4 regions of the Chenggangzhangella methanolivorans genome follow, and region 3 is predicted to be linked to each of the others. Evidence: predicted binding sites of a transcription regulator. Region 3 holds the regulator's gene; each other region holds the start of a gene.
What was found. Region 3 encodes LexA, which represses DNA repair genes until DNA is damaged. Its sites were predicted from a motif close to TGTTCNNNNTGTGTTCNG; they were not measured.

Region 1 (7,564 bases), on a different contig from region 3:
GAGCTGCTGGCCGAGATCCGCGAAGCCGCGGGCGAGATCGACGTCGTCGGCCTCGAGCGCTGCGCGGGCGCGGGCCTCGAGACGCTCCGCCGGGGCGGCCTCTGCGAGCCCGCGCTCGATCGCGACCTCGAGCGGCACGGTGTAGCCGAGGTCCGACGCCGCTCCGACCGCGACCACCACGAGCGAGGCCGCGAGCGCGACCCGGCAACCGCGCGACGTCCAGTCCACGACACGGACCGCCCGCGCGCCCATCAGAACGCCGGCCGGGGATCGAAGGAGGAAACCGCAGGACCGATCATGGAATTCGCGCGCCCGGATGCGTAAGTGCTGGCCTGAAGGAGATGGCGGCTCGAAGCGCCTGCGCAAGCCGTGCTTCCCCGGCGCCGGCGCTCCTCACGAAAGCGCGACCCGCGCGCATTGGTCGCGCCGTCGCCCAAATGCGGTATTATCCGGTTCGACTCGGCGAAAGGTTGCGACCATGGCAGGCATCGACGAGGACCGCCCCTTCGTGCCGCTCGGCATCGCGGTGGTGACCGTGTCGGACACGCGCGGACCGGACGACGACAAGTCCGGCGCGACGCTTCGCGAGCGGATCGAGACGGCCGGCCATCGCGTCTCGGGACGGCAGATCGTGCGCGACGACCGCGAGGCTCTGCGCGCGGCGGTCTCGGGCTTCGTCGCCGATCCGGCGACCGACGTGGTGCTGACCACCGGCGGCACCGGCTTCACCGGCCGCGACCTGAGCCCGGACGCGCTGGAGCCTCTGTTCGAGAAGCGCATGGACGGCTTTTCGGCCCTCTTCCACGATTATTCCAAGGGCACCGTGGGAACCTCGACGCTGCAGTCGCGCGCGACCGCGGGCGTCGCGGGCAAGACCTTCGTGTTCGTGCTGCCGGGCTCGTCCGGCGCCTGCCGCGACGCCTGGGACGGGGTTCTGAAGGCGCAGCTCGACTATCGCCACCGCCCCTGCAACTTCGTCGAGATCCTTCCCCGGCTCGACGAACACCTGAAGCGCGGCAAGCTCAAGGGCGCGGCCCCGCCGCAAGGCGGGGCCTGAACGATGCGCCCGGGCCTCGAAACCTTCCGTTTCGAACCCGACCTCAGCGGCCGGATCAACGGGCGCTCGTTCTACTGGCGGCTTCCGGGCGACATCAGCGCCAAGGACGAACTGTTCGCCGTCTTCTCGAAATCGCTGTGGTTCCCCCGCGACTTCGGATTCGACTGGGACGGTCTTCTGGACTGCCTCTGCGATTTCGGCTGGATGTCGGACCGCAAGATCATCCTGGTGCACGACCGCCTGCCGCGCCTGCCGGAGCGCGAACTCAAGCTCTACCTGATCGTGCTTCGCGACGCCGTGCGCTGGTGGCGCTTCGAAGACCCGCACGAGCTGGAAGTCGTGTTTCCGGAAGACTTGCGCGGGCGGATCGAGGCCTTGCTGGCGGCCGACCCGGCGACGCTCCGGGGCTGACGCTCAGTAGAGCCGCGCGAGCAGGCTCGGCGGCACGCGCAGCATCAGCAGGCCGGCGCACAGCGCGGACTTCAGGCCGCCTGACCGCTCCTTCGGCGTCGCGCCTGCGGGCGCAAGCGCGCGCGCGCGCAGCCGCGTCAGACGCCCGGCCCCGATGCGGCGGACGAGATCGGCCTCCGCCATCACGGCGAGCGGACGGAAACCGCCGGTCTTTTCATAGAAGCTCTTGTGGATCAGCAGCCCCTGTTCGGGCCGCGGCAGGCCGGTGAGCAGCCGCGACAGCGCGGCCGAGACCTCCGCCATCCGCGCCTGCCGGCCGAAGCCGTCCTGCCCGAAGCTGAAGGTCGCGGCGCGGCGGCCAGTCTCGCCCGTGCGCTCCAGCGCGTCGGCGAACTGGCGCGCCTCATGGCGCCAGCTTTCGTCGAGCACGACGCCCGGCTCGAGGAACAGCAGCCACGGCCCCTTGGCCGCGCGGGCGGCGGCGTCGAGGCGCGAGCCGCGGTCGGGCCGGCCCTGCATCACGTCGCAGCCGGCGAGGTCGGCGATCTCGACGGTGGCGTCGGTCGAGCCGGCGTCCGTCACCACGACGTCGCGAACGAGGCCGTCGGCCGCGCCGGGCACAAGGGCCGCGAGCGTCGGCACGAGCCTCGCTTCGTCGTTCCGGGTGGGTATCACCACGCTCAACATGTCAGATCGCTAGCATGCCAGAAGCCTTCTGTCCGTTGCGGTTTTGCCCCTCGGCGTCTCAAAACGGAACGATGATGAATGTTCTTGATTTGTTCTGACGTCGATCCTAGCTTCGGGACCGCCACGACCCCGCAGGCACTGGAGGCAGCAGATGACCGCAGCCCTGAAGCTCGCTTTCCCGCACCAGAACGCCGCGCCGGTTTCCGGCGCCTCGCTGAAGCCCGCGGCGTCCGAGGTCGAGCCGCTTCCGATCGACCGCTCCCGCCGGCGCGGCCGGGGCACGACGACGAACGCGAGCGGCCGGTTCGAGCCTTATGCGCGCGTCGAGGTCGACGACGGCTGGGAGACCGGCGAGGAGCTGCCGGACTTCCGCACCGAAGTGACGCTCGAGACCGCGCGCACGGCGATCACCCGCAACCAGTCGCCCGACATCGCGTTCGACCGCTCGATCAACCCCTATCGCGGTTGCGAGCACGGTTGCGTCTACTGCTTCGCGCGGCCGACCCACGCGTTTCTCGGCCTCTCGCCCGGGCTCGATTTCGAGTCGAAGCTGGTGGCCAAGCCCAATGTCGCGGACCTTTTGCGCCGGGAGCTCGCGGCGGCGAGCTACAAGCCCCGCACCATCGCGCTCGGGACCAACACCGACCCCTACCAGCCGATCGAGCGCACCCACCGGCTGACGCGAAAAATCCTCGAGGTGCTGGAGGAGGCGCGCCATCCGGTCGGGATCGTGACGAAGTCGGCGCTCGTGACGCGCGACCTCGACATTCTGGCCCGCATGGCGGCGCAGGGGCTCGCCAAGGTCGCGATCTCGATCACCACGCTCGACCCCGCGCTCTCCCGCGACATGGAGCCGAGGGCCCCGACCCCGGCCAAGCGCCTCGAGACAGTGGCGAAGCTCGCGCAGGCGGGCGTTCCCGTGACGGTGCTGACCGCCCCGATCATTCCCTCGCTCAACGACCACGAGATCGACCGGCTGCTCGAAGCCGCGCACGCCGCCGGCGCGACCGAGGCCGGCTATGTGCTGCTGCGCCTGCCGAACGAGATCAAGGATCTCGTCTCCGACTGGCTGCTGGAGCGCCACCCCGCCAAGATGCGGCGCATCCTGTCGCTGGTGCGCGAGACCCGCGGCGGAAAGCTCTACGATTCGGGCTGGGGCGTGCGCCAGACCGGCGAGGGCGTCGTCGCCTGGACGATCGGGCGCCGATTCGAACTCGCGGCGCGACGCCTCAACCTCGCGCGGCGCCATCTCCGGTTGCGCACGGACCTGTTCACGCCGCCCGCACGCGCAAAAGGCGAGGCCAATGACGTCCAGCTGTCGCTATTTTGAACCAAATCCTAAACTCTGCGTAAGATGAGGACCGTTCACGGGCGCCGCACGCCGCGTAACCGAGCGAGGCTTCGATGCCCCTGCCGCTTCGCCTCACCCTGGTGACGCTCGGCGTCTCCGATCTTCCGAAGGCGACGGCGTTCTACGAACAACTCGGCCTCGTGAAATCCTCGCAGAGCAATGACGGCGTCAGTTTCTTCGACGTCGGCGGCGTGGCGCTCGCGCTGTTCGGCCGCGAGGCGCTGGCCGAAGACGCCGGCGTCGAGGCGGAGGGCGAAGGCTTTCGCGCCCAGTCGCTCGCCTGGAACCTCGCTTCGCCGGGCGACGTCGACAAGGCGGTCGTGCGCATGGTGGCGGCTGGCGGCAATCTCGTGAAGGCGGCCGAAAAGACCTTTTGGGGCGGCTACGCCGGCTACGTCTCGGACCCTGACGGCCATCTGTGGGAGCTCGCCCACAACCCGTTCTGGACCGACGCCGAGGGGCAGACGCGTCTGCCGGCCTGAACTTCCGAGGTCGCGCGCCGGGCGCGAATCGCCCAATTTCGCGCGATGGAAAACGTCGCGAAGATCTCCAGGCCGAAGACCCGAGCCGCCGCTCCGCGCGTCGCCGCGACTTTCGCGCGTGAGGCCGCCGCGATCGCCGCAGGCGCACGCCTCGTCGCAGGCGTCGACGAGGCAGGGCGCGGGCCGCTGGCCGGCCCCGTCGTCGCGGCCGCGGTCGTGCTCGAACCCACGCGCATCCCCGCGGGCCTCGCCGACTCCAAGGCGTTGACCCGGGAGCGGCGCGAGGCGCTGTTCCCGGAGATCATGGCGAGCGCCAGCGTCTCGTTCGTGGCGGCCTCCACGGTCACCATCGAGCGCCTCAACATCCGGGGCGCGACCCTTTGGGCGATGGCCCGCGCGCTCTCAGGGCTGAACGTTCCGCCCGACCTCGCGCTGATCGACGGAAACGTCGCTCCGCCGGGCCTCGCCTGCCGGGCGGAGGCGGTGGTGGCGGGCGACGCGAGCGTGCAGTCGATCGCCGCCGCCTCGATCGTGGCCAAGGTGATGCGCGACCGGATCATGGCGCGAGTCGCGGAAGAATTCCCGCTCTACGGCTTCGAGCGCCACATGGGCTATGGCGTTCCGGAGCATCTTGCGGCGCTGCGCCGCCATGGCCCCTGCCCCCATCATCGCCGCGGCTTCGCCCCGATCGCGGCGCTCATCGCCGCCGCCTGAGGCGGAACCGGATTGCGGCCCACGGCCTTTTCTTTCCGTGACGGGAAGGAGGTCGCCATGCCGATGACGCTCAAGGGCTCGTGCCGCTGCGGCGGAGTGCGCTTCGTGGTCGAGAGCTCCGGGCCGGCGCCCTACCAGCTCTGTTATTGCTCGATCTGCCGCAAGACCGCGGGCGGCGGAGGCTACGCCATCAATCTGAGCGCCGACGCGCGCACGCTGAAGGTTTCAGGCGAGATGAGGCCCGCGGTCTACCGCGCCGAAATCGCGGACCAGGACGGGATCTGCGAGACCTCGACCGGCGAGCGCAACTTCTGTCCGCGCTGTGCGACGGCGCTCTGGCTCTACGACCCGTCCTGGCCGGACCTCGTCCATCCCTTCGCCTCGGCGGTCGACACCGAGCTGCCGAAGCCGCCGGCGCGCGCGCATCTGATGTTGCGCTTCAAACCAGAGTGGGTCGACCCGAACGTCGGCCTAGACGACAAGCGCTTTGACCTCTATCCCGACGAGTCGATCGAGGACTGGCACAGGCGCCACGGCCTCTGGATCGACTGATCCGGCGGTCAGGCCGCCGCCGCCGCGACGAAGCGGTTGCGGAACTCGTGGGTCATCGCGGCGAAGAACAGTTTCTGGCTCTCGAGCTCCTCGCCTTCCGGACGCCCCCGCCTGCCCGGCGAGGCCTGCTCCATCGCCTCCGTCGCGGCGTCGAGCCGCTCGAACAGGCTTTCAAAGAACCGCAGCCCGTTGAGGCTCGGCCCGTCGATCGAGGCCGAGATGTAGTCCGCAAGCGCATAGGTGCGCTCGTCGAGGTCCGGCCTGTCGGAAACGGCGTAGTCGGCCGCCTGGGTGGCGATGACCTCCATCGCCTGTCCCACGCTGATCGTCGTCATGGCGCTCTCCGCGACGTGTGATCGGACGACCATCACGCCGGGTCGTGGTTGACGAAGCGTAAAGCGCGAACCGGAACTGCGCGCTTCAAGACGATCCTCGGGCCTTCTCGAGCCGTAAGGGCGGTTCACCCCAAGACGGGCGAGCCTCATGCCGAGGAGCCCGCGCCGAGCGGGCGTCTCGCGGTCCGTTTCAGCCGCGGACGCCGTCAACCTTCCGTTCACCCTGTTTCTTGAGTCCGCCTTTACGTTACCAAAGCGAGACTCGGGGCCGTCAAAGCGTAAACAGGACGGCGGCCACATGGCGTATCGGCGGAACGGAGCGGCGCTCGCGCGCTCGACTGAAGCCCCTGCCCTTCACCCGGATCTGCCGCTCGATCGGATCCTGATCGGCGACTGCATCGCGGAGCTCGAGAAGCTGCCGGCGGCGTCCGTCGATCTCGTCTTCGCCGACCCGCCCTACAATCTCCAGCTTCAGGGCGACCTGCGTCGGCCCGACCAGAGCCTCGTCGACGCCGTCGACGACGCCTGGGACCAGTTCGAGAGCTTTTCGGCCTACGACGCCTTCACCCGCGCCTGGCTCCTGCAGGTGCGCCGCGTGCTGAAGCCGACCGGCACGCTCTGGGTCATCGGCTCCTACCACAACATTTTTCGCGTCGGCTCGGCGCTTCAGGATCTCGGCTACTGGATCCTGAACGACGTCGTGTGGCGCAAGACCAACCCGATGCCGAACTTCCGGGGCCGCCGCTTCACCAACGCCCACGAGACGCTGATCTGGGCCGCGCGCGGCGCGGATTCGAAGGGCTACACCTTCAATTACGAAGCGCTGAAGGCCGGCAACGAGGATCTGCAGCCCCGGTCCGACTGGCTGATCCCGATCTGCTCGGGCGGCGAACGCCTCAAGGGCGACGACGGCAAGAAGGCTCATCCGACCCAGAAGCCCGAGGCGCTGCTCGCCCGCGTGCTGCTGTCGGCCTCGAAGCCCGGCGACGTGGTGCTCGATCCGTTCTTCGGCTCCGGCACGACCGGCGCTGTGGCCAAGCGCCTCGGCCGCCATTTCGTCGGCGTCGAGCGCGACCGGGAGTACGCCGCCTACGCCAAGGCCCGCATCGACGCGGTCGAGCCGGAGGCGCATGAGGCCATCGTCCAGGCGCCGGCGAAACGCGAGGCCGCCCGGGTGGCGTTCTCCGCCGTCGTCGAGCGCGGGCTGGTGAAGCCCGGAACGCGGCTCGTGGACGACCGCGGCCGCTACGAGGCGACCGTGCGCGCCGACGGCACGCTTGCGCTCGGCTCCGTGGTCGGCTCGATCCACCGCATCGGCGCGATCGCGCAGGGGCGCGAGGCCTGCAACGGCTGGACGTTCTGGCACGTCGCCGGGCCGAAGGGGCTGGTCGTGCTCGACGCCTTCCGCGAGACGGTCAGGGCCGAGGAGAAGGCGGGCTGATCGTCCGCCGCGCGAAGAGCGCGACGATCGCCGCGGCGACGACCAGCAGGCCGAAGCCGAAGCGCAGGCCGAAGGCGTCCGACAGGAAGCCGATGGCCGGCGGTCCCAGCAGGCCGCCCGAATAGCCCATCGAGGCCACCATCGCGAGCGCGGCCGCGGGCGCGACGCCGGGCGCGCGGGTCGCGGCGGAAAACAGCGGCGGCACGATGTTGGCGAAGCCGAGCCCCGCCGCGAGAATGCCGGCGAACGCCACCCACGGGTTCGGCGCGAACGTCACGACCAGCAGCGAAACCGCCGCGACCGCTCCCGAAAGCTGCACCGCCCTCGCCGGGCCGAGCGCTTCCACGAAACGGTCGCCGAGAAGGCGCCCAATCGTCATGGTGGCGGAGAAGGCGGCGTAGCCGGCGGCCGCAAGTCCGAGCGACGCGCCCGCGACGTCGCGCAGGAACAGCGCGCTCCACTCCATCATCGCGCCCTCGCAAAGAAACGAGCAGACGGTCAGCAGCCCGAGCAGCAGCACGGCGCGGCTCGGAA
Region 2 (7,564 bases), on a different contig from region 3:
GGCGCCGGCCGCTCGGCTCCGACCAGCACGACGACGAGCCGCGCGGGCGCGTCCTTGGCGGGCTCGCGCACCACGGAGAGGCGCACGGACGTCGCGCCGGAGGCCGCCGCTTCAGTCGAGGCGCGGCAATCGCCGGGGGCGGCCTGCGCGGCGCAGGCCGTCTTCCAGGATTCGAACACGCCTTCGGCCGCGGCGGCGGTCGAAGCGGCCGACAGGCAGAGAGCGAACGCTGCGAGGCAGGTCTTCATCGAACGTCTCGCCTTTCTCCCCGCGGGGCGGTCTTGTCGATCACGAACTCGTTACCAGATGGCTTGGGGCCGGAACGAAGGGTGGGGCCGAGGCCGCCGTTAAAGCGGTCTATAGCGAGGTGGGGCGGCGCCTTGAACGCGTCTTTCGGCCCGCTCGGCGGAAACTCCGCCGGAAGCCGAGGACGCAAGAGAGAAACCGGAGAAACCTATGAAGAGAATGTTCGTCTACGCAATCGCCGGCGCCATCGGCGTGACGGGAGTGGCCGAGACCATTCCGCAGGCTTTCGCATCCGAGAGCAAGGCTCCGCGTTCGCTGGAGCAGATCCGCGAGCAGGTTCGGTCCGAGGCGATGACGAGCCTCGCCAAGGGCGACGTCCAGACGGTCGGCCGGCGCTGGCGCGGCGGCGGACGCCACTGGGGCGGTCGCCGCTATTACGGCGGACGCCGGTTCTACGGCGGTCGGCGCTATTACGGCGGTCGGCGCTACTACGGCCGGCGCTACTATTACGGCCCGCGCCGCTATTACGGCCGGCGTTATCGTCCCGGCATCTATTTCGGCATCTACTGATCGGTAGACCGATCTGGTTCGAAGAGCCCCGGCGCCCCCGCGCCGGGGCTCTTTCCGTTTCGGCCGCCCTATTTGCCCGCCGGCGCAACCAAACCGGCGTCCCGCGGGTTTGCGAAGCGAACGGCGAAACCGAGAAAAGAAAGGATCGCCCCATGAGGAAGTTCACGATCGTCGCAGTCGCGGCCGCATTCGGCGTCGCGGGAGCGGCCGAGACCGTGCAGCCTGCGGCGGCCGCAGAAACCAATGCGGCGCCGCGCTCGCTTGAGCAGGTGCGCGAGAACGCGATGACGGCGATGTACGCCGGCGACCTCCAGCAGGTGCGAGACCGCAGGGCGGGTCGCGCCTGGCGCGGCGGCGGCAAGTGGCGCGGCGGCCGCAGCTGGCGCGGCGCCCGCTATTACGGCGGACGCCGATATGCCGGCCGGCGCTATTACGGCCCGCGCCGTTACTATGGCGGCCGGCGCTACCGTCCGGGCCTCGTGATCGGCATCCGCCCGTAAATCACCACGCCGCAACCAGAGGCCGGACCGGCTCGCCAGCCGGCCCGGCCGTTTTGCGTCCGGCCTCGATCACGCCGTGGTCACGCCGCTTTGACGCAACGCAAAAGCCCCTCCGGCTGTTGGCCTTGTGAGGACGATAAAGTCAGCCGCCGACCGGCGGCCGGCATGCAGGAGCAGCGCATTTCATGAGAAAGTTCTTCGCCATCGCGATCGCCGGCGTCATCGGCGTCGCGGGATACGCCGAGACGACGCCGCGCGCCCACGCCGCGGACGGTCGCGCCGCGCCTCGCTCGATCGACGAGATCCGCGCCAACGCGCTCGCCGAAATGCAGGCCGGCAACCTGATGGAGGTCCGCAAGGGCCGGAGAGCGGGCCGCAGCTGGCGGGGCGGGCGCAGCTTCCGCGGCGGCAGAAGCTATCGCGGGCGCAGCTTCCGAGGCGGCCGGAACTGGCGGGGCCGCGGCTACGGCTACCGGCGCCATTACGGCGGCCGGCGCTACTATCGCGGCCGGCGCGGCTATGGCGGCGCGGTCGCGGCCGGCGTCGCGGGCTTCGCGCTCGGGGCGATCGCGGCCGACGCGGCGCGCTCGGCTCCCCGCTCGCGGAGCAAGCAGTGGTGCGCCAACCGCTACCGGTCCTACGACTGGGCGTCGGGCACCTACGTGACCTATGACGGCGTCCGGCGCGCCTGCCCGTAAGGCGCGAGCCCGATCCGACGTCCATCCGCCCCGGCGCTGAGACAGCGCCGGGGTTTTTTGTCGGCTCGACAGCCGGAACGACGGGCCGCCGCGGACGTTCGCTTCATAGGGAACGAACATCGAACGGAGGCAGACATGCTGGACAAGAGCACCCCCTCGAGCCGCACCGACGAGCGTCGCGCGGCCGACCCGAACGCCCCGACGCCGGACACGCCCGTGCAGCGGGTCGACCCCAATCCGAAGACCGCGCCCGATCCCGAAAGCAACGCGGAGAAGGATCCCTCCGATTGGGTGTCGGGCGATGATCCGATGACCGGCGCGCAGGCGTCCTATCTCAAGACTCTCTCCGAGGAGACCGGCGCCGCCGCCTATCGCGACGACCTCACCAAGGCCGAGGCCTCGACGCTGATCGACGAATTAAAGGACGCGCGCAACGCCAAGAGGTGACGACGCGCGTCGCGGCCCTAGATCATCGTTCACCGCATGATCGTGACGGGCTGGAGCGCATGGCGCGACCCGGCTTCCGCCTCGAAGCGGGCCCCTTGGGCGCGGGGCGGGAGAAACCGGAGGACATGCCATGAAGAAGACGCTGCTCTACGCACTGGCCGGCGCGTTCGCGCTCGCGGGGATCACCGAGACGGTCCCGGCGCGCGCGGAAGGCGCCGGGCCGAGCCCGCGCTCGCTCGAGGAACTGCGCGCCGAGGTTCGCGGCGAAGCGATGACGAGCCTGAAGCTCGGCCAGCTTCAGGAGGTGCGCCATCGCCGCTGGCACAAGCGCCGCTACGTTCGCCGCCGCGGCGTCTTCCGCAGCCGGACAATGTCGCGCGTCCATCGCCGCGGCGCCTGGTGCGGCAAGTATGTCGGTCGCCGGTGCTACTACACGCCCCGGGCGCTCCGGCCCTTCCGTCAGCGTTGATCGAGACGACCTCCGGGCGCGCCTTCAGCGCGCCCGGACCTAGCCGCTGGCTGCGGCGGAGCCCTGCGGCTCCGCAAGACGGTCGAGCTGGGATCTGATGTGCGCGGCCTCGGCCGCGCTGTTGGCGAGCGCGATCGCCCTGTCGAAGGCGACCCGGGCCTCGGCCTTGCGGCCAAGCTCCAGCAGCAGCGCCCCGGTCACGCCGTGGAAGTAGAAATAGCCCGACAGCCGCTCGCCGAGCGGAGCGATGAGGTCGAGCGCGGCCTCCGGTCCCGAAACCTTCGACAGCGCGACCGCGCGGTTCAGCGTCACGACCGGCGAGGGCTGCAGGCGCTCGAGCGCCGCATAGAGGGCGTCGATCTCGCGCCAGTCGGTCTGCGCGAAGGTCTTGGCGCGGGTGTGGATCGCGGCGATCGCGGCCTGGATCTGGTAGGCGCCCGGCCGGCGGTGGCGCAGAGCCTTGTCGACCAGCGCGAGGCCCTCGGCGATCATCGGCCGGTCCCACACGCCCCGGTTCTGGTCCTCGAGCAGGATAATCTCGCCCTCGGGCGAATGGCGCGCGGCGGCGCGGGCGTGCTGCAGCAACATGAGGGCCGCAAGCCCCATGATCTCAGGCTCGGCGGGAAAGAGGCGCAGCAGCAGGCGCGCCAGCCTGATCGCCTCGTCGCACAGCGCGGCGCGCGCCTCGACCTCGTCGGAGGAGGCCGAATAGCCTTCGTTGAACACGAGATAGACCATCGCGGCCACGACCCCGAGGCGCTCTGCGCGCTCGGCCGCGCCCGGCGTCTCGAACGGCACGCCGGCCGTCGCGACCTTGGCCTTGGCGCGCGTGATGCGCTGCTCCATGGCGCTCTCGCCGACAAGGAACGCGCGGGCGATCTGGCGCACGCTGAGGCCCGACACGATCCGGAGCGCGAGCGCGATCTGCTGGGTGGCGGGCAGGTCCTTGTGGCAGCACACGAACAGGAGCCGCAGGATGTCGTCGCGATAGTCGGACTGGTCGAGCCGGTCGGCCATGTCGGCTTCGGCGTCGTCGAGATCGGAGATCGCGTCCTCGTCGGGAAGCGCCGTCTGGCGGGAAAGCCGGCGCTTGCCGTCGAGCGCGACGTTGCGCCCGACGAAGATCAGCCAGGCGGCCGGATCGCGCGGCGGGCCCTTGTCGGGCCAGGTCTTCAGCGCGCGCAGGCTCGCCTCCTGGAACGCCTCCTCGGCGACGTCGAGGTCGCGGAAGTAGCGAAGGAGCGCCGCGACCGCCTGCGGCCGCGCGGCGGCGAGCGCCTTGTCGATCCAGGCGATGTCGGTCATGGCACGGGATCTCGCGCGGGTTCGAGGGTCGCGGGGTCGTAGTAGCCGACTGGCCGGATCTCGTAGGAGCCGCCGGGATTGACCTTGCCGAGCGCGCGAGCGGCGTCGAGCGCCTCCTCGAGCGAGGCGACGTCGAGGATGTAGAAGCCGAGAAGCTGCTCCTTGGTCTCGGCGAACGGGCCGTCGATCACGAGCGGAGGCTCCACGGACTTGCGCAGCGTGGTGGCGGCGGTGGTGGGCAGCAGGCGGGCGTTCGGTCCGAGCTTGCCCTCGGCCGCAAGCTGGCGCTTCACGCCCTGGAGCTTCTCCATGACCGCCTCGTCCTCTTCCTTGGACCAGGAGGTGACCGTCGCTTCGGAGTGGTAGCAAAGAACAGCGTAGAGCATCGTCGCGTGACCCGGTTCGTGATCTGAGGACGAGCGAGCCTAGCGCGCGCCGACAGGCGGCCGGAAATTTTGTCGTAGGCGCGGCCTCAGGCGGCGTCCGACAGCCGCGCCGCGGCTCGCAGCGAGGCCCGGGCGGCGGCCTCGGCGGCGGATTTGGCCGCGTGCGCCGGAGCGTTGACGACCTGGAGGTTGCCGAGGCCCCAATAGGACAGGAGCTCTGCGTAAGGGCGGTCGCGCAGATCGCGCCAGACCTCGTGCAGCGGCGTGCGGTGGTCGATCTCCGCGCCCTTCAGGAGGCGCTTGTCGGTCAGCGCGCAGCGGTGGCGCTGGACCCGCGCCACGATCTTGCGGGCGCCCTGCGGGGCGAGCCAGAACCGCCACGCGGCGACGCAGGCCGAATGCCACGCGGCGCGCGCGTTCGGCGCGCCCGCGCCCCACAGATCTTCGTGCCATCCCAGGCGGAACACCGGCTGGCCACAGACGACGCAGCGCCCGGGCGCAGCGCCCTCGGCGCGAAACGGCTGCGGCGGCAGGCGAAATCCGGCCTTGATCTCGGGCGCGCTCCAGCGCCAGCCCACGGGCGTCTCGCTCTTGGCGGCGAGCGCGCGGGCGAGCCGATCTGCACGCAATGGATGTGCACGCCAGTAGCCATCGACCGCGGCGCGTGCGGTCTTTGGAACCCAACGGCGCTCGAAAGCGTATACGGAAGTCGGGACTGGGAGCCGTGTTCGGGCCGCCCTAAGTCTCTGTTCCGCCTCTGCGTTCCAGCGTAACCGGCGATCTTCGACTGACATGGTGTAATACGGTTCGACTCGTGTCATACTTGTGTGATGGGAAGGATTATCGATCGGTTATCGTTGCGGTACTTCAAAGCCGCTCTCCGATCGTACCGTTTTGAGACAAGGAGCGCGGAGTTCCTTCATGAATAACCGTGGCGGGTCCGCGCTCGGTATGTACGGATAGGCTTCCATGCCCCATGATACCCCCACTGCCCATCCATCCAGCCCTGACAAATACGATACGCTGAGGCTCGAAAACCAACTCTGCTTCGGGCTCTACGCCGCGGCGCATGCGATGAATCGCGCCTACCGGGTCGCGCTCGGGCCGTTGGGCCTCACTTATCCGCAATACCTCACCATGCTCGCGCTCTGGGAGATCGACCGTCAGAGCGTTTCGGAGCTCGGCCAGCGGCTGCGGCTCGACTCCGGCACGCTGACCCCGGTGCTCAAGCGCCTTGAGAGCGCCGGGCTTGTGCGTCGCTCGCGCAATCGCGCCGACGAACGCGAGGTCGAGATCAGCCTGACGGATCGCGGCTCGGCGATGCGCGACGAGGCGCTCGGCGTGCGGGAGACCATCGTCTGCCGGCTCGGCATGGGCGACGACGAAATCCGAAATCTGCGCAGGGACATGGGCAAGCTGCTCGAGCGGCTTGACGCGACCGAGACCGGCGATTTCGGCAGGCCGCGCCTGCAGAGCGCCGAATGATCGTCGCCGCGGGGTCGTGGAGTTGAGCGAGACCTGGCGCGTCGGTTCGACCGGCGTTTCCGCGCGCGTGTCCGAGCACGGCGCGGAGCTCGTCAGCGTGACCGACAAGGCGGGCGAGGAGCTGCTGTGGCAGGCCGGGCCTGAATGGCCGCGGCATGCGCCGGCGCTGTTTCCCGTGGTCGGGCGGCTGAAGGGCGACGCGTTGAGGCACGGCGGCGAAAGCTACCGTGTCACTCAGCATGGTTTCGCGCGCGACCGCCGGTTCGAGTGGGTCGAGCGGAGCGAGGCGCGCGCCGTCCTTGCGCTGACCGACGACGCGGAGAGCCGGGCGATCTTTCCTTTCGCGTTCCGGCTCGATGCGACGATCTCCGCGGAGGGCTCGCGGCTCACCGTCGCGCACACGGTGTCCAATCCGGGCGACGTCGACCTGCCGTTCTCGATCGGCGCCCATCCCGGCTTTCGCTGGCCTCTGGTCGAAGGCGTGGAGAAGAGCGCGCACATCCTCGAATTCGAAGCGCGCGAGACCGGCGTTCGCCGCTCGGTGGTCGACGGCGGCCTACTAGGCGAGGAGAGCGACCTGCCGTTCGACGGCGTCACGCTGCCGCTCGACGAGGCGCTGTTCGCGCGCGACGCGCTGGTGATGCCGGACGTCGCGAGCCGGTCGGTGCGCTATGTCGCGCTCGGGCCCGACGGCGAGGAGCTTCGCGCGCTGACCGTCTCGTGGCGGGGCTATCGCGACCTCGGCGTCTGGTCGGCGCCGAAGGGCGCGCCGTTCCTGTGCGTCGAGCCGTGGCGCGGCATGGCGAGCCAGGCCGACTGGGACGGCGAGTTCGCCCGCAAGCGCGGCGTCGTGCTTCTGCCGCCCGGCCATTCTCAGCATTTCGAATGGAGCGTGGCCGTCTGAGGTCCGCGTCGCCGCTTGGGGGAGCGCATGGACAGGCTCGGCCGCAACAAGGCGAACGTCATCGCCTTCTATGAGCTGATGTTCAACGATTGCCGCCCCCGGGAGGCGATCGAGACCTATGCGGGCGACGACTACATCCAGCACAATCCGCATGTCGCGACCGGCAAAGCCGGCTTCATCGACTATTTCGAGCGCATGGCGCGCGAGTGGCCGGGCAAGCGCATGGAGGTGAAGCGCGCGGTCGCCGAAGGCGATCTCGTCGTGCTGCACTGCCTGCAGCGCTGGCCGGGCGACCACGACTATGCGGCGATGGACATCTTCCGGCTCGACGGGCAGGGCAAGATCGTCGAGCACTGGGACGTGCTCCAGGTCCTGCCCGAGACCTCGGCCAATTCGAACGGGATGTTCTAGGAGGGGTTCTGGCCGTCCGCCTGATCCGTGCTAGAGACCCGCCGCGAGACCAATCCCCGCGCCGGAGCCTGCAATGATCCCCCGCTATTCGCGCCCCGAGATGACCGAGATCTGGTCGCCGGAGACGCGCTTCCGCATCTGGT
Region 3 (7,564 bases):
AGGCGGTCGATCGCGGCATGCGGATCGAGGGCGTGCGGCTGCTGTCGAAGTCCGGCGGCCGCTCCGGCGACTTCCACGCCGGGGAGCCGGCGTGAGCGGCCTGCTTCCCGTCCCCGAGGCGCGCGCGCGCATCCTCGCGGGCCTCGCGCCGCTGCCGGCCGAGCGCGTCGTGCTCGCCGAGGCGCTTGGGCGCACGCTCGCCGCTCCGCTCCATGCGCTCCGCGACCAGCCGCCCTGCGACTGTTCGGCGATGGACGGCTACGCGGTCCGCGCCGCGGACGCAGCCGGGGGCGCGCGGCTGCGCGTCGTCGGCGAGTCGGCGGCCGGAAAGAGCTTCGGCGGCTTGATCGGTCCCGGCGAGGCGGCGCGCATCTTCACCGGCGCGCCCGTGCCGCAGGGCGCCGACGCGATCCTCATCCAGGAGGACGCCGACCGCGACGGCGACGTGATCACCGCGCGAGAGGCGGCCCAAGCCGGGCGCCACATCCGGCGGGCGGGGCTCGACTTCTCGAAGGGCGAGGCGCTGCTCGAGGCCGGCCGGCGCCTCGGCGCGCGCGACCTCGCGCTCGCGGCGGCGCTCGGCCATCCCGCGGTGGAGGCCGCGCGACGCCCGCGCGTCGCGATCCTCGCCACCGGCGACGAGCTCGTCGCGCCGGGCGACCCTGTCGGCCCGGACCAGATCGTCGCCTCGAACGCCTTCGCGATCTCAGCGATCGTGACCGCCGAGGGCGGCGTTCCGCTCGACCTCGGCATCGCGCCCGACCGGCCGCAGGCGATCCGCGCCGCGATCGCCCGCGCCTTCGCCGAAGAGGCCGACATTCTCGTCACGCTCGGCGGCGCCTCGGTCGGCGACCACGACCTCGTCCAGCCCGCGCTCGAGGCCGAGGGCGTGACGCTCGACTTCTGGAAGATCGCGATGCGGCCAGGCAAGCCCATGATGGCGGGCCGCCGCGGCGCGACGCTCGCGCTCGGCCTGCCGGGCAACCCGGTCTCGTCGATCGTCTGTTCGCTGCTGTTCCTCGCGCCCGCGCTCAGGCGGCTGTCGGGGCGCGCGGACCTCGATCCGGCTTTGCTGCCCGCCAGGCTCGGCCGCGACATGCCCGAGAACGACCAGCGCGAGGACTATATGCGCGCCGCGCTCGAAATCGGGCTTGACGGCGTTCCCGTCGCGACCGCGTTTCCGCGGCAGGATTCGTCGATGCTGCGCCGACTCTCGGACGCCGAATGCCTGCTGGTCCGCCCCGCGCACGCCCCGGCCGCGAAGGCCGGCGACGCATGCCGGATCCTCGCGCTGCCGCATCCTTACTAAGGCTCGCCGCAAGCGGCCGACCGAAGCGTCTACTTCCCGACGGGCGTCAAGACTTCCTTGCCGAGCTTCTGAGTGGACGTCTCTGCGAATTTGCCGATCAGTTTGCCCGATCCATCCGGCTCATAGATGCTGAACCCGACATAGCCGCCGCCGGACTTGGGAGCAAATCCGCAACTCAAGCGATCTTCCTCGGCAAAGCACATCGAAAGCTCTATGAAATCCCCGTACTTTGACTCAGATCGATAGATACTACCATCGACCTTGACGATCGTGACGTTCGCCTTAACGACGTCGCCGTTCGGCAGCGTGATCTTGCTCTTGTATTTTCCAGAATAGTCACGCGCGGCCGCCTCGCCCGCCATGGACCAAGACGCCGCAACACCGCACGCTACCGCGAAGGCCAGTCGACGCATCGTCGTCTCCTGATGTCGGTTGCTTAGAGATCGCGACGCGCGACCGCACTCCGACAAGTTTAGACGCCGGCAACCGTGGCGGGCATCCGCAAGACTACCTATCGCCGCGGGCGCCCGGCTTGTCGGAGATCGGTCCTACGCCCTCTCTGGTCGTGCTGCGCGGCGAGGCGCATCGGCGGCGCGTCGCTCGTTCGTCTGTCCGACACGCGGACGGAAACGGGATGTTAACGCTTGCGGAACATGTCTAGAACAGTTACGGTCGTGTTCATGATTTGTTTTGGCCTCGCGCGGAGCCGTCGATGCTGACCCGCAAGCAATATGATCTCCTGCGCTTCATTCACGAGCGGCTGAAGGAGACCGGCGTTCCCCCCTCGTTCGAGGAGATGAAGGATGCGCTGGGGCTTCAGTCGAAGTCCGGCATCCACCGTCTCATCATGGCGCTGGAGGAGCGCGGCTTCATCCGCCGCCTGCCGAACCGGGCCAGGGCTCTCGAGGTGGTGAAGCTGCCGGAAGCCGCCGCTCCCGCCGTCACGCGGCCGACCGGCCGGTTCTCTCCGAACGTCATCGAGGGCAGCCTCGGCCGCCGTCCGCAGCCAGCGAACGAGGATGAGGATCCCCGCTCGGTCTCCGTCCCCGTCATGGGGCGCATCGCCGCCGGCGTGCCGATCGAGGCGATCCAGTCGCGCAGCCACACGATCTCGGTGTCGCCCGACATGTTGGGCGGCGGCGAGCATTTCGCGCTCGAAGTGCGCGGCGACTCGATGATCGAGGCCGGGATCCTCGACGGCGACCTGGTGCTGATCAAGAAGCAGACCACCGCCGACACCGGCGACATCGTCGTCGCGCTGGTCGACGACGAAGAGGCGACGCTGAAGCGTCTAAGGAAGCGCGGCGCCTCGATCGCTCTCGAGGCCGCCAACCCGGCCTACGAGACCCGCATCTTCGGCCCCGACCGCGTCGCGATCCAGGGCCGGCTCGTGGGGCTGATCCGCCGGTATTGAAGGCTTCGCCTTTCGACGCGACGGCGTCTCTCCTTATCCCGCTGTGGGAGAAGGTAGGCGACGCGAAGCGCTGGCCGCTTGAGGGGCGCGGGCGGCGCCTTTTTGTAAAGTTCGGAGGCTCCCCCTAACCCTCTCCCGCAAGGGAAGGGGGACGGATATGTCGGCGGCATCGAGCGGCCGCAGACGCTAGGGCTCTTCGCCGTCGCCTGTCATATCGTCCGGTTCCGTGGGATCGACGATCTTGTGATCCTGCGGCGGTCCGGCCGCCTTCGGCTGCGTGGCGAAGCTCAGCCGCAGCGCCTCCGCCGGCGGCGGATCGCGAAGCATAGGGCCCGTCCACGGACGCCGTCCGGCCGGATCGCGCGCCGCCTTGGCCGAGAACGCCACGCCTTGCCGCGTCAGCTCCAGCGCGCCGGTCGCGGCGAGCGTCCGCCGGTCGACGACCGCCGCGGTTTCGCTGCAGGCCTTCGGCGCGACGAGCGGCGTGACGACGAGCGTCGCAATCCGGCACTCCTCGGCGAAGGCCCGCGCGTCGGTCACGAGCGCGACCTCTCCACCGCCGGAAAGCGGCGCGACGCAGCCTTGCGAGTCGCAGCGCCCGCCGTCGGGACTCGGGCCCCCCGGCGCCTCGCCGTCAGCCCCGCGCCAGACCCTCGCCGAGAAGCTCGACGCCCGGCCTCCGAGGATCGCCAGGCGCCCGTCGGGCCCGCGCGCGGCGATCTGCCGTCCGGAGGCGTCGATCACGACGTCGGGCCGCGCCGGAAACGCCGCCAGCGCGAGCGCGAGGCCGATCGCGGGCGCGCCGAGATAGCGCAGCGCCGTTCGCCACAGGCAGAGCCAGGCGATCCCGACCGCGAACAGGATGAGCGCCGTTTCCCCGAAGGCGAACACGAAGCGTTCGGAGCCAGGCCACGAGGCGACGGTCTCGGCGATCGCCAATACGCCGCGCAGGCCAAAGCCCATGGCCTGCCACCAAGGTCCGTCGAGCCCGAGCGGCGCGAAGGCGAGGCCGCCGACGACGCTCGGCATCACGATGATCCCGAGCAGCGGGGTGGCGAGCGCGTTGCCGACCAGCGAATAGGGGGTGGTGCGGTGGAAGTGATAGGCGGCGAAGGGCGCGGTCGCGAGACCCGCGACGATCGTCGTCATCACGGCGACGGCCGCGGCGGCGGCGAACCAGCGCAGCGCCTTGCCCGCAAGGGTTTCGGGCGGCGGCGGCTTCGCCTTGCCCTTGCGCGCCTCGAACCAGGCGAGGAGGCCCGCGACCGCCGCGAACGACATCTGGAAGCTCGGCCCGAGCAGCGCGTCGGGCGTCAGCGCCATCACGGCGAGGCCCGCGAGCGCGAAGTTTCGCAGCGACAGCGCCGGGCGGCCGACCAGCACCGCGACGAACGCCACCGCGATCATGACGTAGGAGCGCTGCGTCGCGACCTCCGCGCCCGAGAGCGCCAGGTAAAAGGTCGCCCCGGCGAGCGCGAGCGCCGCTGCGACGCCCTTCACCGGCCATCGCAGCGCAAGGCCCGGAATGAGCGCCAGCGCCGCGCGCACGAGAGCGAACAGCGTCCCGGCGATCAGCGCCATGTGAAGACCGGAGATCGACAGGATGTGGCTGAGGCCCGCGGCGCGCAGCGCGTCCTCGGTCGGCTGCGGGATCGGCCCCTGAACGCCGGTGACGAGCGCGGCCGCCACCGTTCCTTCAGGACCGCCCACTGCGGCGGTGATGCGCTTCGTCAGCCGTTCGCGCAATCGTTGAAGGGCCGCGTCCCAGCCTTGCGTTTCGGCAGGGCCCCAGGCCTTCACGTTCTTCGGCGCGAAGGCGCTCGCGCCGATCCCGTTGAAGAAGGCGACGCGCGCGAAGTCGTAGCCGCCGGGCCGCACCGGCCCCTCGGGCGGCCGCCAGAAAGCTTCGAGCGAGACGCGGTCTCCGGCCGTGAAGGCGGGCTCGGGCCCAAGCGTGAAGCGCACGCGGCGCGGCAGGTCCTCGTCCTCGAGCGGGCCGAAGCGTTCGACCTCGAGCGTCACCCGCCGCCTGGCGTTCTCGCGCGGCTCGATCAGCGCGACGCGGCCGACGACTTCCGCGGACATCGGGCGCGCCAGAACCGGCGCGTCGGCGCGGATCGTCGCGAGCTTTCCGGCCAAAAACCCCGCCGCTACGGCCGCAAGCCCGACAGCCAGGCCAAGGATAAGGAAGCGCTTTCGCGCCGCGACCACAAGGCCGGCGGAGATCCCGAAAGCGAGCGCCGCGGCCCAGAGCTCCGGCTCATGCGCGGCGGCGAAATAGACCGCGCAGCCGACGCCGAAAGCGACCGGCAGCCAGAGCGCGGGACGGCCGGCTTCCGCCTCCTCGGCGAGGCGGTCGAGCAGCCAGCCCTGCGCGGCGCGCCAAAGGCCCGGCAGCGCGCCGGCGCGCGTGCGGGTCCCGGGCAGCGCGATCGCGCGCGCCCTGCCCCGAACTCCGTCCGACTCACGCCCGCTCGGCGCGATGGCCATGGCCGTCTTTTCCCCGGTCCGCCGCCTGTGTTAGGAGGGCCGCAACGCGCGGCTCCATGAGCCTCGCACGCAACCTTTCCGAGAGCCAGACCGTCCGCCCGTGACCGAACCCGTCGTCACCCGCTTCGCGCCGTCGCCCACCGGCTTCCTCCACATTGGGGGGGCGCGCACCGCCTTGTTCAACTGGCTCTTCGCCAGAAGCCTCGGCGGCAAGATGCTGCTCCGGATCGAGGACACCGACCGCGCGCGCTCCACGCAAGGCGCGATCGACGCGATCCTCGACGGACTGAAATGGATCGGCCTCGACTGGGACGGCGAGCCGGTGTTCCAGTTCGCCCGCGCCGAGCGCCACCGGGAAGCCGTGGAGCAGATGCTCGCCGACGGCCGCGCCTATCGCTGCTACGCCTCGGCAGAAGAGCTCGAGGAGATGCGCTCGACCGCTCAAGCCGAGGGCCGCGCGCCCCGCTATGACGGCCGCTGGCGCGATCGCCCGGCTTCTGACGCGCCGGAAGGCCGCGCGCCCGCCATTCGCCTGAAGGCCCCGACCGAGGGGGAGACAGTGGTGGACGACCTCGTGCAGGGCCGCGTCGTGATCCCCAACAAGGACCTCGACGACCTCGTCCTGCTGCGCTCGGACGGAACGCCCACCTACATGCTCGCCGTGGTCGTGGACGACCACGACATGGGCGTCACCCACGTCATCCGCGGCGTCGACCATCTGACCAACGCCGCCCGCCAGACGCAGATCTACCAGGCGCTCGGCTGGGACGTGCCGAAAATGGCCCACATCCCGCTGATCCACGGGCCGGACGGCGCGAAGCTGTCGAAGCGCCACGGCGCGCTGGGCGTCGAGGCCTATCGCGAGATGGGCTTCCTGCCAGCGGCGCTGCGCAACTATCTGGCGCGGCTCGGCTGGAGCCACGGCGACGACGAGATCTTCTCGACCGAACAGGCGGTCGAATGGTTCGACATCGGCTCGGTCGGCCGCTCCGCCGCGCGTTTCGACCAGGTCAAGCTGTCGAACCTCAACGGCCACTACATGCGCGAGACGCCGGACGCCGATCTCCTGGCGGCGTTCCGGACGGCCCTGCCCTTCCTGCCGGGCGGCGAGGCGGCGGCGGCCAAGCTCGACGCCACCGGCCGGTGGGACGCCTTCGCGCTCGCGCTGCCGGGGCTGAAGGAGCGCGCCAAGACGCTGGTCGAGCTGCTCGACGGCGCGCGCTTCCTAACCGACGAGCGCCCGCTCGCCATGGAGCCCGCCGCCGAACAGCTGCTTACGCCGGAGGCGCGCAGCCTGCTGGCCGCGACCCATCAGGGACTGGCGGCCCTTCCCGAATGGTCCGCCGCCGACGCCGAGGCCGTGGTGCGACGCGTCGCCGAGCACGCGGGCGTGAAACTCGGCGCGGTCGCCCAGCCGCTGCGCGCGGCGCTCACGGGACGCAAGACGTCGCCCGGCATTTTCGACGTGCTTGCGGCGCTCGGACGCGAAGAAAGCCTTGGGCGAATTGAGGATCAGGCCCGGCAGATTCAGAAGGTCTGAAACCGATCAAAAAAACTCGCCAAAGGCGCTCCGCGCCCTAGTTTGCGCTGCAACAATAGTCGTATAGGCTCGCAGCCGCCATGAGACCCGGCGGCCTCCGAGCGAGGCCTGAAAGCGCCGGTCAGAGCGGCGTGAGACCTCACTGTTTCAGCTAAGGGGTATGGCGCATGTCACCGACGGCCAGCACGGTCAAATTCAAGGAAGCCGAGATCAGTTCCGACGCTCCGGGCACGCTCTCGGTGGGCGGCGCCAGCATGGATCTGCCGATCCGCCACGGCTCGATCGGGCCGTCCGTGCTCGATGTCCAGACGCTCTACAAGAACACCGGGATGTTCACCTACGATCCCGGCTTCACCTCGACGGCGAGCTGCGAGTCGAAGATCACCTACATCGACGGCGACGAGGGCGTGCTGCTCTATCGCGGCTACCCGATCGACCAGCTGGCCGAGAACGGCGACTTCCTCGAAACCTGCTACCTGCTGCTCCATGGCGAGCTGCCGACCTCGGCCCAGAAGGCCGACTTCGACCGCCAGGTCACGCGCCACACCATGGTGCATGAGCAGATGTCGCGGTTCTATTCGGGCTTCCGCCGCGACGCCCACCCGATGGCCGTGATGTGCGGCGTCGTCGGCGCGCTCTCGGCCTTCTATCACGACTCGACCGACATCAACGATCCCGAGCAGCGCGAGATCGCGGCGATCCGCATGATCGCCAAGACGCCGACGCTCGCCGCCATGGCGTTCAAGTATTCGGTCGGCCAGCCCTTCGTCTATCCGCAGAACGCGCTCGATTTCTCGGCCAACTTCCTGAA
Region 4 (7,564 bases), 460 kb from region 3:
CTCCTTCGAGGGCGCCGCCCGCGCCCCTCATCCGGCCGCCGCCTCTTCCCTTGTCCCGCAAAGGGAGAAGGGAAGAGGCGCCTTCGCCTCGGAATTTCGAAAGCCGACTGCCTTTGACGACAGCGCCAGCGCCCTTGCCATCGCCAAAACCCCTCGCGGCCGCTTCGGCCGCGTTCGTCGTTCTGGTGATCCTCGTCTCCGCCTACCTCCTCGGCCAGGCACCCGGGACCGGCGGACGCCAGTCCTTTGCGCTGCTCGCGGGCGCGGCCTTCGGGATCGCGCTCCAGCGCGGCCGGTTCTGCTTCCTCTGCAATCTCCGCGACCTGACCCGCGAGGGCGATCCGCGCGGCGCGCTCGCGATCCTCGTGGCGCTTGGGTTCGGCGCGATCGGCTATGCGGCGGTGTTCGGCGCCTGGCTGCCGAACCCCTTTGGCGGGCGCCTGCCGCCGACCGCCCATATTGGCCCCGTGGGTCCCGCGCTCGCGGTCGCGGCGTTCGTCTTCGGCGTCGGCATGGCGATCTCGGGCTCGTGCCTCTCGGCCCATCTCTACCGGCTGGGGGAGGGGTCCCCGACCTCGCCCTTCGCGCTTGTCGGCGCGCTTGGCGGCTTCGCGCTCGGCTTCTCCACCTGGAACGCGATCTACGTCGCGGCGATCGCCGAGGCGCCGGCGGTCTGGCTCCCGGCGAGCCTCGGCTATCCGGGCGCGCTGCTGCTGACGCTCGCGGCGCTCCTTGCGCTTGCCGTGCTGGCGCTCCGCCTTGGGCGCGCCATTCCGTCCGAACCCGCGACCCCGCTGACGGCGAAGGGGCTCGCTGCGGCGGTGTTCAATAAGCGCTGGCCGTTTCTGCCGGCCGGCCTCGCCGTGGGGGCGATCGCGACGCTCTACTATCTCCGCGTCGCTCCGCTCGGCGTCACCGCCGAACTCGGCAGTCTCGCCCGCACCGCCGCCGCCTCCGCCGGCGCGCTCCCGACGACGCTCCACGGTCTCGACGGACTGCGCGGCTGCGCGACGGCGGTGAAGGAGACGCTTCTGTCCGACAACGGACTGTTCGTCGTCGGTCTGGTGGCGGCCAGCTTCTCGGCCGCGCTCGTCTCGGGGCGTTTCCGGCCCGCATTGCCGACCTCCGGCCAGGCGGCCCGCGGCCTCATCGGCGGCGTGCTGATGGGCTGGGGCGCGATGACGGGCCTCGGCTGCACCGTCGGCGTGCTGCTTTCTGGCGTCCATGCGGGCGCGCTGTCGGGCTGGATCTTCCTCGTCGCCTGCGTCGCCGGCGCGCTGACGGCCGATCGCGTAACGGCGCTTCTGGCCGCCGCCGGGCGTCCGCGCGCGGTCTGAGCGCTGGCGCGGCGCCCCGCCGCCGTCCACAATCTCCCGCACGGCTGGCGTCGCCGACGATTCGCGAAGGCCGCGGCCTCCTTGGTTCCGTCGCATTTCCAAGGCTTAGAGGCCGTCACGGCCTCACCGGGCGCCTGCGCGGCCAGCGCCCCTTCACCAACCCGCGGTCTTCCGTTCGATGTCCAACACTGACGCGACCGACCACGAGCCGCAGGGCACCAAGCCCTTCGCGGCCTTCGAGTGGATGATCGCCGGCCGCTACCTGCGCGCCCGCCGCAAGGAAGGCTTCATCTCGGTCATCGCCGGCTTCTCCTTCGTGGGGATCATGCTGGGCGTCGCGACCCTCATCATCGTCATGGCGGTGATGAACGGGTTCCGGACCGAACTCATCAACAAGATTCTCGGAGTGAACGGCCACGTCGTGGTTCAGCCGCTCGACGGGCCGCTGACCGACTACGCAGAGGTGGCCGACCGCCTCGCCAAGGTCGAGGGCGTGAAGTTCACCATCCCGCTCGTCGAAGGCCAGGCGCTCGCCTCCTCGCCCGCGGCCTCCAACGGCGTGCTGGTGCGCGGCCTGCGCGGCCAGGATCTCGGCAAGCTTCAGCTCGTCTCGCGCACCATCAAGGAAGGCAGCCTCGAGGGCTTCGACGACGGCGGCGGCGTGCTGATCGGCCGACGCCTCGCCGACCAGCTCGGCGTGCGCGCCGGCGACACGATCTCGCTCGTCTCCCCGCGCGGAGCCGTGACGCCGATGGGCGTCACCCCGCGCATCAAGGGCTACCAGGTGCAGGCGATCTTCGAGATCGGCATGTCGGAATATGACGGCGCCTTCGTGTTCCTGCCCTTCGCCGAGGCGCAGGCCTATTTCAACCGCGAGGGCGACGCCTCCTCGATCGAGATCTATCTCGAGCATCCAGACCGCGTCGACGAGGTGAAGCCCAAGCTTCACGCCGCGGCCGGGCGCCAGATCTATCTTCTGGACTGGCGCGACCGGAACAAGACGTTCTTCTCCGCGCTCGAGGTCGAGCGGAACGTCATGTTCCTCATCCTCACCCTCATCGTTCTGGTGGCGGCGCTCAACATCATCTCGGGCCTCATCATGCTGGTGAAGGACAAGGGCCGCGACATCGCGATCCTGCGCACCATGGGCGCGACGAGCGGCTCGGTGATGCGCATCTTCCTGATCACCGGCGCGTCGATCGGGGTCGTGGGCACGCTCGCGGGCTTCGCGCTCGGCATGATCGTGTGCTGGAACGTCGAGTCGATCCGCGCCTTCCTCGCGTATCTCACGGGCACCGAGCTGTTCTCGCCCGAGGTCTACTTCCTCTCCAAGCTCCCGGCCGATCCCAACGCCCGCGAGACCGCCTCGGTGGTGCTGATGGCGCTGTTCCTCTCGGTCTTCGCCACGCTCTACCCGTCCTGGCGAGCCGCCAGGCTCGATCCTGTCGAGGCGCTGCGCTACGAATGACCGACGCGTCCCACCCCATGGATCCGGCCGCCGAAGAGCCTGTGCTGCGGCTCGAGAACGTCGTGCGACGCTACGTGCAGGGCGAGGCGTCGCTCGAGGTGCTGAACGGCGCCTCGGCCTCGATCGCGGCCGGCGAGGTGGTGGCGCTGATCGCGCCGTCGGGCACCGGCAAATCGACCCTGCTGCATGTCGCGGGGCTGCTCGAGAAGCCCGACGGAGGCGAGGTCTATATCGAGGGCCGCCCGACCGCCACGCTCGACGACGCCGCCCGCACCGCGATGCGGCGCAACCAGGTGGGCTTCGTCTATCAGTTCCATCACCTGCTGCCCGAGTTCACCGCGCTCGAGAACGTCACGCTGCCGCAGGTCATCCGAGGCCTGAAGGAGAAGGAGGCGCGCGAGCGCGCGGCCGACCTCCTGGCCTATCTCGGCCTGGGCGCGCGGCTGACGCATCGGCCGGCCGAGCTTTCAGGCGGCGAACAGCAGCGCGTCGCGATCGCCCGCGCGGTCGCCAACGCCCCGCGGCTGCTGCTCGCCGACGAGCCGACCGGCAATCTCGACCCGACGACCTCGGCCTATGTGTTCAAGACGCTGACCTCGCTCGCCCGCGCGTCCGGGCTCGCGGCCATCGTCGCGACCCACAATCTCGACCTCGCCGCCACGCTCGACCGCCGCATCACGCTGCGCGACGGGCTTGTGGTCGACGTCTAAGAGGCCGGCGTCCGGCCTTCGTTCACCTTTCGCTAACCGCGATTCCCGTCGTCCCGGCGGCACCTCGCGGCTCGGCCCGGCGACGCTTGACTCGCGACCGCAGATGGGAACAGATAAGGAACATAAAGGATCCAAGAGGAGATCAAGATGTTCGTCGATCAAGTCAAGTCCTTCGCGTTCGGCTGCCTCGAGCTCTGCTCGGTCGCGGCGTTCATCGGCGCGCTCGCGCTGTGGGCGGACGTGCTGGCGGCGGTCTGACGCGGCCATTTGTTGTGGGCGCGCGCCCCTGAAGCGTCGGCTCGGGGCCGCGCCTCCGCTAGAGTGGGGACCGACTGAACGGAGGATCGGGATTTGGACGCGACCGCCGGCCTGAAGACCGACCCGGGCTTCGTGCATCTCAACGTGCGCTCGTCCTACTCGCTGCTCGAAGGCGCGCTGACGGTCGCGCGGATCGCCGCTCTCGCCAAGGCCGACCACCAGCCCGCGATCGCGCTCGTCGACGACAATCTGTTCGGCGCGCTCGAATTCTCCGAGAAGCTGTCCGGCGGCGGCGTGCAGCCGATCGTCGGCCTCACGCTCAGCGTCGATTTCAAGGACCGCGAGCAGCGCTCCGGTCGGCCGATGAAGGAGGAGCGCGCGCCCGCGATCGTGCTGCTCTCGCGCTCGGCGGCCGGCTACAGCAACCTGATGGCGCTTTCGAGCCGCGCCTTCCTGGACGGGGAGGGCGACGCCGCGCCCCATGTGTCCGTCGACCTGCTCGAGGCCCATCGCGAGGGACTGATCGCGCTCACCGGCGGACCCGAGGGGCCGATCGACCGGGCGCTCGCCGAAGGCGCGGACGACGTCGCGGCGGCTCGGCTCAATCGGCTCGCCGCGATCTATGGCGACGCGCTCTATGTCGAGATCCAGCGCCATGATCTGGCGGGCGAGAAGGCGGTCGAGGGCGGCCTGCTCAACCTCGCTTATGGCGCGGGCCTGCCGATCGTGGCGACCAACGGCGCGCGCTTCGGCGAGAAAGCCGACCACGAATCCCACGACGCGCTGATCTGCCTCGCGGAGGGCCGCGTGCTCGCCGAGACCGAGCGCCGCCAGATGTCGGCCGAGCACTTTTTGAAGTCGCGCGCCGAGATGAAGGCCCTGTTCTCCGACCTCCCCGAGGCGCTCGAAAACACGGTCGAGATCGCGCGGCGCTGCGCGCATCGACCGCGCACGCAGAAGCCGATTCTGCCGCGCTTCACCGCCGGCGAGGACGAGGCGGCGGAGCTTCGCGCACAGGCGGTGGCGGGTCTGAAGGCGCGGCTCGAGGCGCATGGCGTCGCGCCGGGGCTCGACCGCGAGACCTACGAGTCGCGGCTCGACTTCGAACTGGGCGTCATCGAGCGGATGAAGTTCCCGGGCTACTTCCTGATCGTCTCGGACTTCATCAAGTGGGCGAAGGCGCAGGACATTCCGGTCGGCCCGGGCCGCGGCTCGGGCGCGGGATCGCTCGTCGCCTGGTCGCTCACGATCACCGACCTCGACCCGTTGCGTTTCGGCCTGCTGTTCGAGCGCTTCCTCAATCCCGAACGCGTGTCGATGCCCGACTTCGACATCGACTTCTGCCAGGACCGCCGCGAAGAGGTGATCCGCTACGTGCAGGATCGCTACGGACACGACCGCGTCGCGCAGATCATCACCTTCGGCACCCTGCAGGCGCGCGGCGTGATGCGCGACGTCGGTCGCGTGCTCGAAATGCCCTACGGGCAGGTGGACAAGCTCTGCAAGCTGGTGCCGCAGAACCCGGCCAACCCCGTGACGCTGAAGCAGGCGGTCACGGACGAGCCGAAGCTCGCCGAGGCGCGCGAACAGGATCCGACCGTCGGGCGGATGCTCGACATCGCGCTGAAGCTCGAGGGGCTCTACCGACACGCCTCCACCCACGCGGCCGGCATCGTGATCGGCGACCGTCCGCTTTCGGAGCTCGTGCCGCTCTACCGCGACCCGCGCTCCGACATGCCCGTGACCCAGTTCAACATGAAATGGGTGGAGCCTGCGGGCCTGGTGAAATTCGACTTTCTCGGCCTGAAGACGCTGACGACGCTCACCACCGCGGTCGCGCTGCTGAAGCGCCGCGGGATCGAGATCGACCTCGGCAAGATCCCGATCGACGACGCCGCCGCCTACCAGATGCTCTCGCGCGGCGAGACGGTCGGCGTGTTCCAGCTCGAAAGCGCCGGAATGCGGCGCGCGCTCGCCGACATGAAGCCCGACCGCTTCGAGGACATCATCGCGCTGGTCGCGCTCTACCGCCCGGGCCCGATGGCCAACATCCCGACCTATTGCGCGCGCAAGCACGGGCAGGAGAAGCCCGAATATCCACACCCCAAGCTCGAGCCGATCCTCGGCGAGACGTTCGGGGTCATCATCTATCAGGAACAGGTGATGCAGACGGCGCAGTCGCTCGCGGGCTACACGCTCGGCGAGGCCGACATGCTGCGCCGCGCGATGGGCAAGAAGATCCGCGCCGAGATGGACGCCCAGCGCGAGCGCTTCGTCACGGGTTGCGTGGCGGGCGGCATCGGCAAGGCCGACGCCTCGACGATCTTCGACCTGCTGGCGAAGTTCGCCGACTACGGCTTCAACAAGAGCCACGCGGCCGCCTACGCGCTCGTCGCCTACCAGACCGCCTATCTGAAGGCCAACTACCCGGTCGAGTTCATGGCCGCCTCCATGACGCTCGACATGGGCTCGACCGACAAGCTGGCGGAGTTCCGCCAGGAGGCGGTGCGCCTCGGCATCACGGTGCGCCCGCCCGACGTCAACCGCTCCGACGTCGCCTTCGACGTCGAGAACGGCGAGATCCTCTATGCGCTCGCGGCGCTCAAAGGCGTCGGCGCCTCCGCCGTCGAGGGGCTGGTCGCCGAGCGGCGCGCGCGCGGCTTTTCCGACCTCAACGATTTCGCGCGGCGGCTCGACGTGAAGGCGTTGCCCAAGCGCGGGCTCGAAAGCCTCGTCCAGGCCGGCGCGCTCGATCCGCTGATGCCGGACCGCGCCTCGGCCTTCGCTTGCGTCGAGACGGTGATGGCGACCGCGGCCCGCACCAAGGGTGGGGAGGCGCTCGGCCAGTCGGATTTCTTCGGCGCGGCCGACGAGCCGATCCGGCCGCAGCCGCACGAGGCCTGGACCGCGGGCGAGAGGCTGAAGCGCGAATACGAGGCCGTGGGCTTCTTTCTCTCGGGCCACCCGCTCGACGACTACGCCGGCCTGCTCGACCGGCTGCGGGTCAAGCGCTACGCCGAATTCGTCGCGGCCGTGAAGCAGGGCGCGACCGCCGGGCGCCTCGCCGCGACCGTCCTGTCGCGCCAGGAGCGCAAGACCAAGACCGGCAACCGCATGGGCATCGTCACCCTGTCGGACCCGACCGGCCACTACGAGGCGGTGATCTTCTCCGAAGGCCTCGCGCTCCACCGCGACCTGCTGGAGCCCAACACGCCCGTCATCGTCACCGTCAACGCCGCGCTCGAGGGCGACGAGGTCCGCATCCGTCTCGAAGGGGTCGAGCCGCTCGACCGCGCCGCCGAGCGCCAGCAGAAGTCGGTGCGCGTGTTCCTGCGCGGTCCCGAGCCCTACGAGGCGCTCCAGAAGCGGCTCGAGCAGGGCGACGGCGAGGTCTCGCTCGTGATGCTGCTCGAGGCCGGCACGGAGGTCGAGATCCGGCTGCCGGGCCGCTATCGCGTCTCGCCGCAGGTCGCGGGCGCGCTCAAGACGGTGCCGGGCGTGGTGGCGGTCGAGGCCGCCTGACGGGGGAGGGCGGTCGGTCAGGGAGCCCCTTCGGCGGCGTCCGAAAGACGGCGCTTGCCGTTGCCGGACATGCCTGTGAACAGGCGTGGCGGCCGCAGCGGCCGCTTCAGGCCGGATCCGACGCTCCGCGCCCTTGCCTTTTTCCCTCCGTTCCGCCTATAAGCCGCGCCATTCCACACGCGGGAATTGACGGCGAGAACCAAGCCGTTCCGGATCGGGGTCCAGCCCATGGGCTCCGTCGAACCCCCGCGGAGGCGAAAACCGGAGAA

Region 1: a site for LexA is predicted at 2,235-2,252, ahead of ACFOWB_RS02085 (PA0069 family radical SAM protein). Genes of this name have one in related genera too.
Region 2: a site for LexA is predicted at 2,123-2,140, ahead of ACFOWB_RS21195 (DUF3072 domain-containing protein). Genes of this name have one in related genera too.
Region 4: a site for LexA is predicted at 3,621-3,638, ahead of dnaE (DNA polymerase III subunit alpha). Genes of this name have one in related genera too.

The regions. Positions count from the first base shown of each region.
Region 1 is NZ_JBHRXS010000003.1:361,969-369,532, forward strand. Features, by position in the region: gene ACFOWB_RS02065 (hypothetical protein) at 1-252, opposite strand, end outside; gene moaB (molybdenum cofactor biosynthesis protein B) at 479-1,057, shown strand; gene ACFOWB_RS02075 (barstar family protein) at 1,061-1,468, shown strand; gene ACFOWB_RS02080 (glycosyltransferase) at 1,472-2,155, opposite strand; gene ACFOWB_RS02085 (PA0069 family radical SAM protein) at 2,307-3,485, shown strand; gene ACFOWB_RS02090 (VOC family protein) at 3,560-3,988, shown strand; gene ACFOWB_RS02095 (ribonuclease HII) at 4,034-4,702, shown strand; gene ACFOWB_RS02100 (GFA family protein) at 4,760-5,254, shown strand; gene ACFOWB_RS02105 (hypothetical protein) at 5,263-5,589, opposite strand; gene ACFOWB_RS02110 (site-specific DNA-methyltransferase) at 5,888-7,030, shown strand; gene ACFOWB_RS02115 (MFS transporter) at 7,005-7,564, opposite strand, start outside.
Region 2 is NZ_JBHRXS010000015.1:73,352-80,915, reverse strand. Features, by position in the region: gene ACFOWB_RS21215 (DUF1176 domain-containing protein) at 1-248, opposite strand, end outside; gene ACFOWB_RS21210 (hypothetical protein) at 457-816, shown strand; gene ACFOWB_RS21205 (hypothetical protein) at 969-1,316, shown strand; gene ACFOWB_RS21200 (BA14K family protein) at 1,502-2,014, shown strand; gene ACFOWB_RS21195 (DUF3072 domain-containing protein) at 2,150-2,461, shown strand; gene ACFOWB_RS21190 (hypothetical protein) at 2,592-2,930, shown strand; gene ACFOWB_RS21185 (RNA polymerase sigma factor) at 2,970-4,235, opposite strand; gene ACFOWB_RS21180 (YciI family protein) at 4,232-4,621, opposite strand; gene ACFOWB_RS21175 (hypothetical protein) at 4,708-5,250, opposite strand; gene ACFOWB_RS21170 (MarR family winged helix-turn-helix transcriptional regulator) at 5,591-6,106, shown strand; gene ACFOWB_RS21165 (aldose 1-epimerase family protein) at 6,123-7,010, shown strand; gene ACFOWB_RS21160 (nuclear transport factor 2 family protein) at 7,038-7,421, shown strand; gene purB (adenylosuccinate lyase) at 7,495-7,564, shown strand, end outside.
Region 3 is NZ_JBHRXS010000006.1:224,364-231,927, reverse strand. Features, by position in the region: gene moaC (cyclic pyranopterin monophosphate synthase MoaC) at 1-95, shown strand, start outside; gene ACFOWB_RS12270 (molybdopterin molybdotransferase MoeA) at 92-1,309, shown strand; gene ACFOWB_RS12265 (hypothetical protein) at 1,339-1,722, opposite strand; gene lexA (transcriptional repressor LexA) at 2,022-2,723, shown strand; gene ACFOWB_RS12255 (ComEC/Rec2 family competence protein) at 2,910-5,213, opposite strand; gene gltX (glutamate--tRNA ligase) at 5,314-6,753, shown strand; gene gltA (citrate synthase) at 6,921-7,564, shown strand, end outside.
Region 4 is NZ_JBHRXS010000006.1:682,952-690,515, forward strand. Features, by position in the region: gene ACFOWB_RS14715 (YeeE/YedE family protein) at 135-1,337, shown strand; gene ACFOWB_RS14720 (lipoprotein-releasing ABC transporter permease subunit) at 1,516-2,805, shown strand; gene ACFOWB_RS14725 (ABC transporter ATP-binding protein) at 2,802-3,515, shown strand; gene dnaE (DNA polymerase III subunit alpha) at 3,867-7,295, shown strand.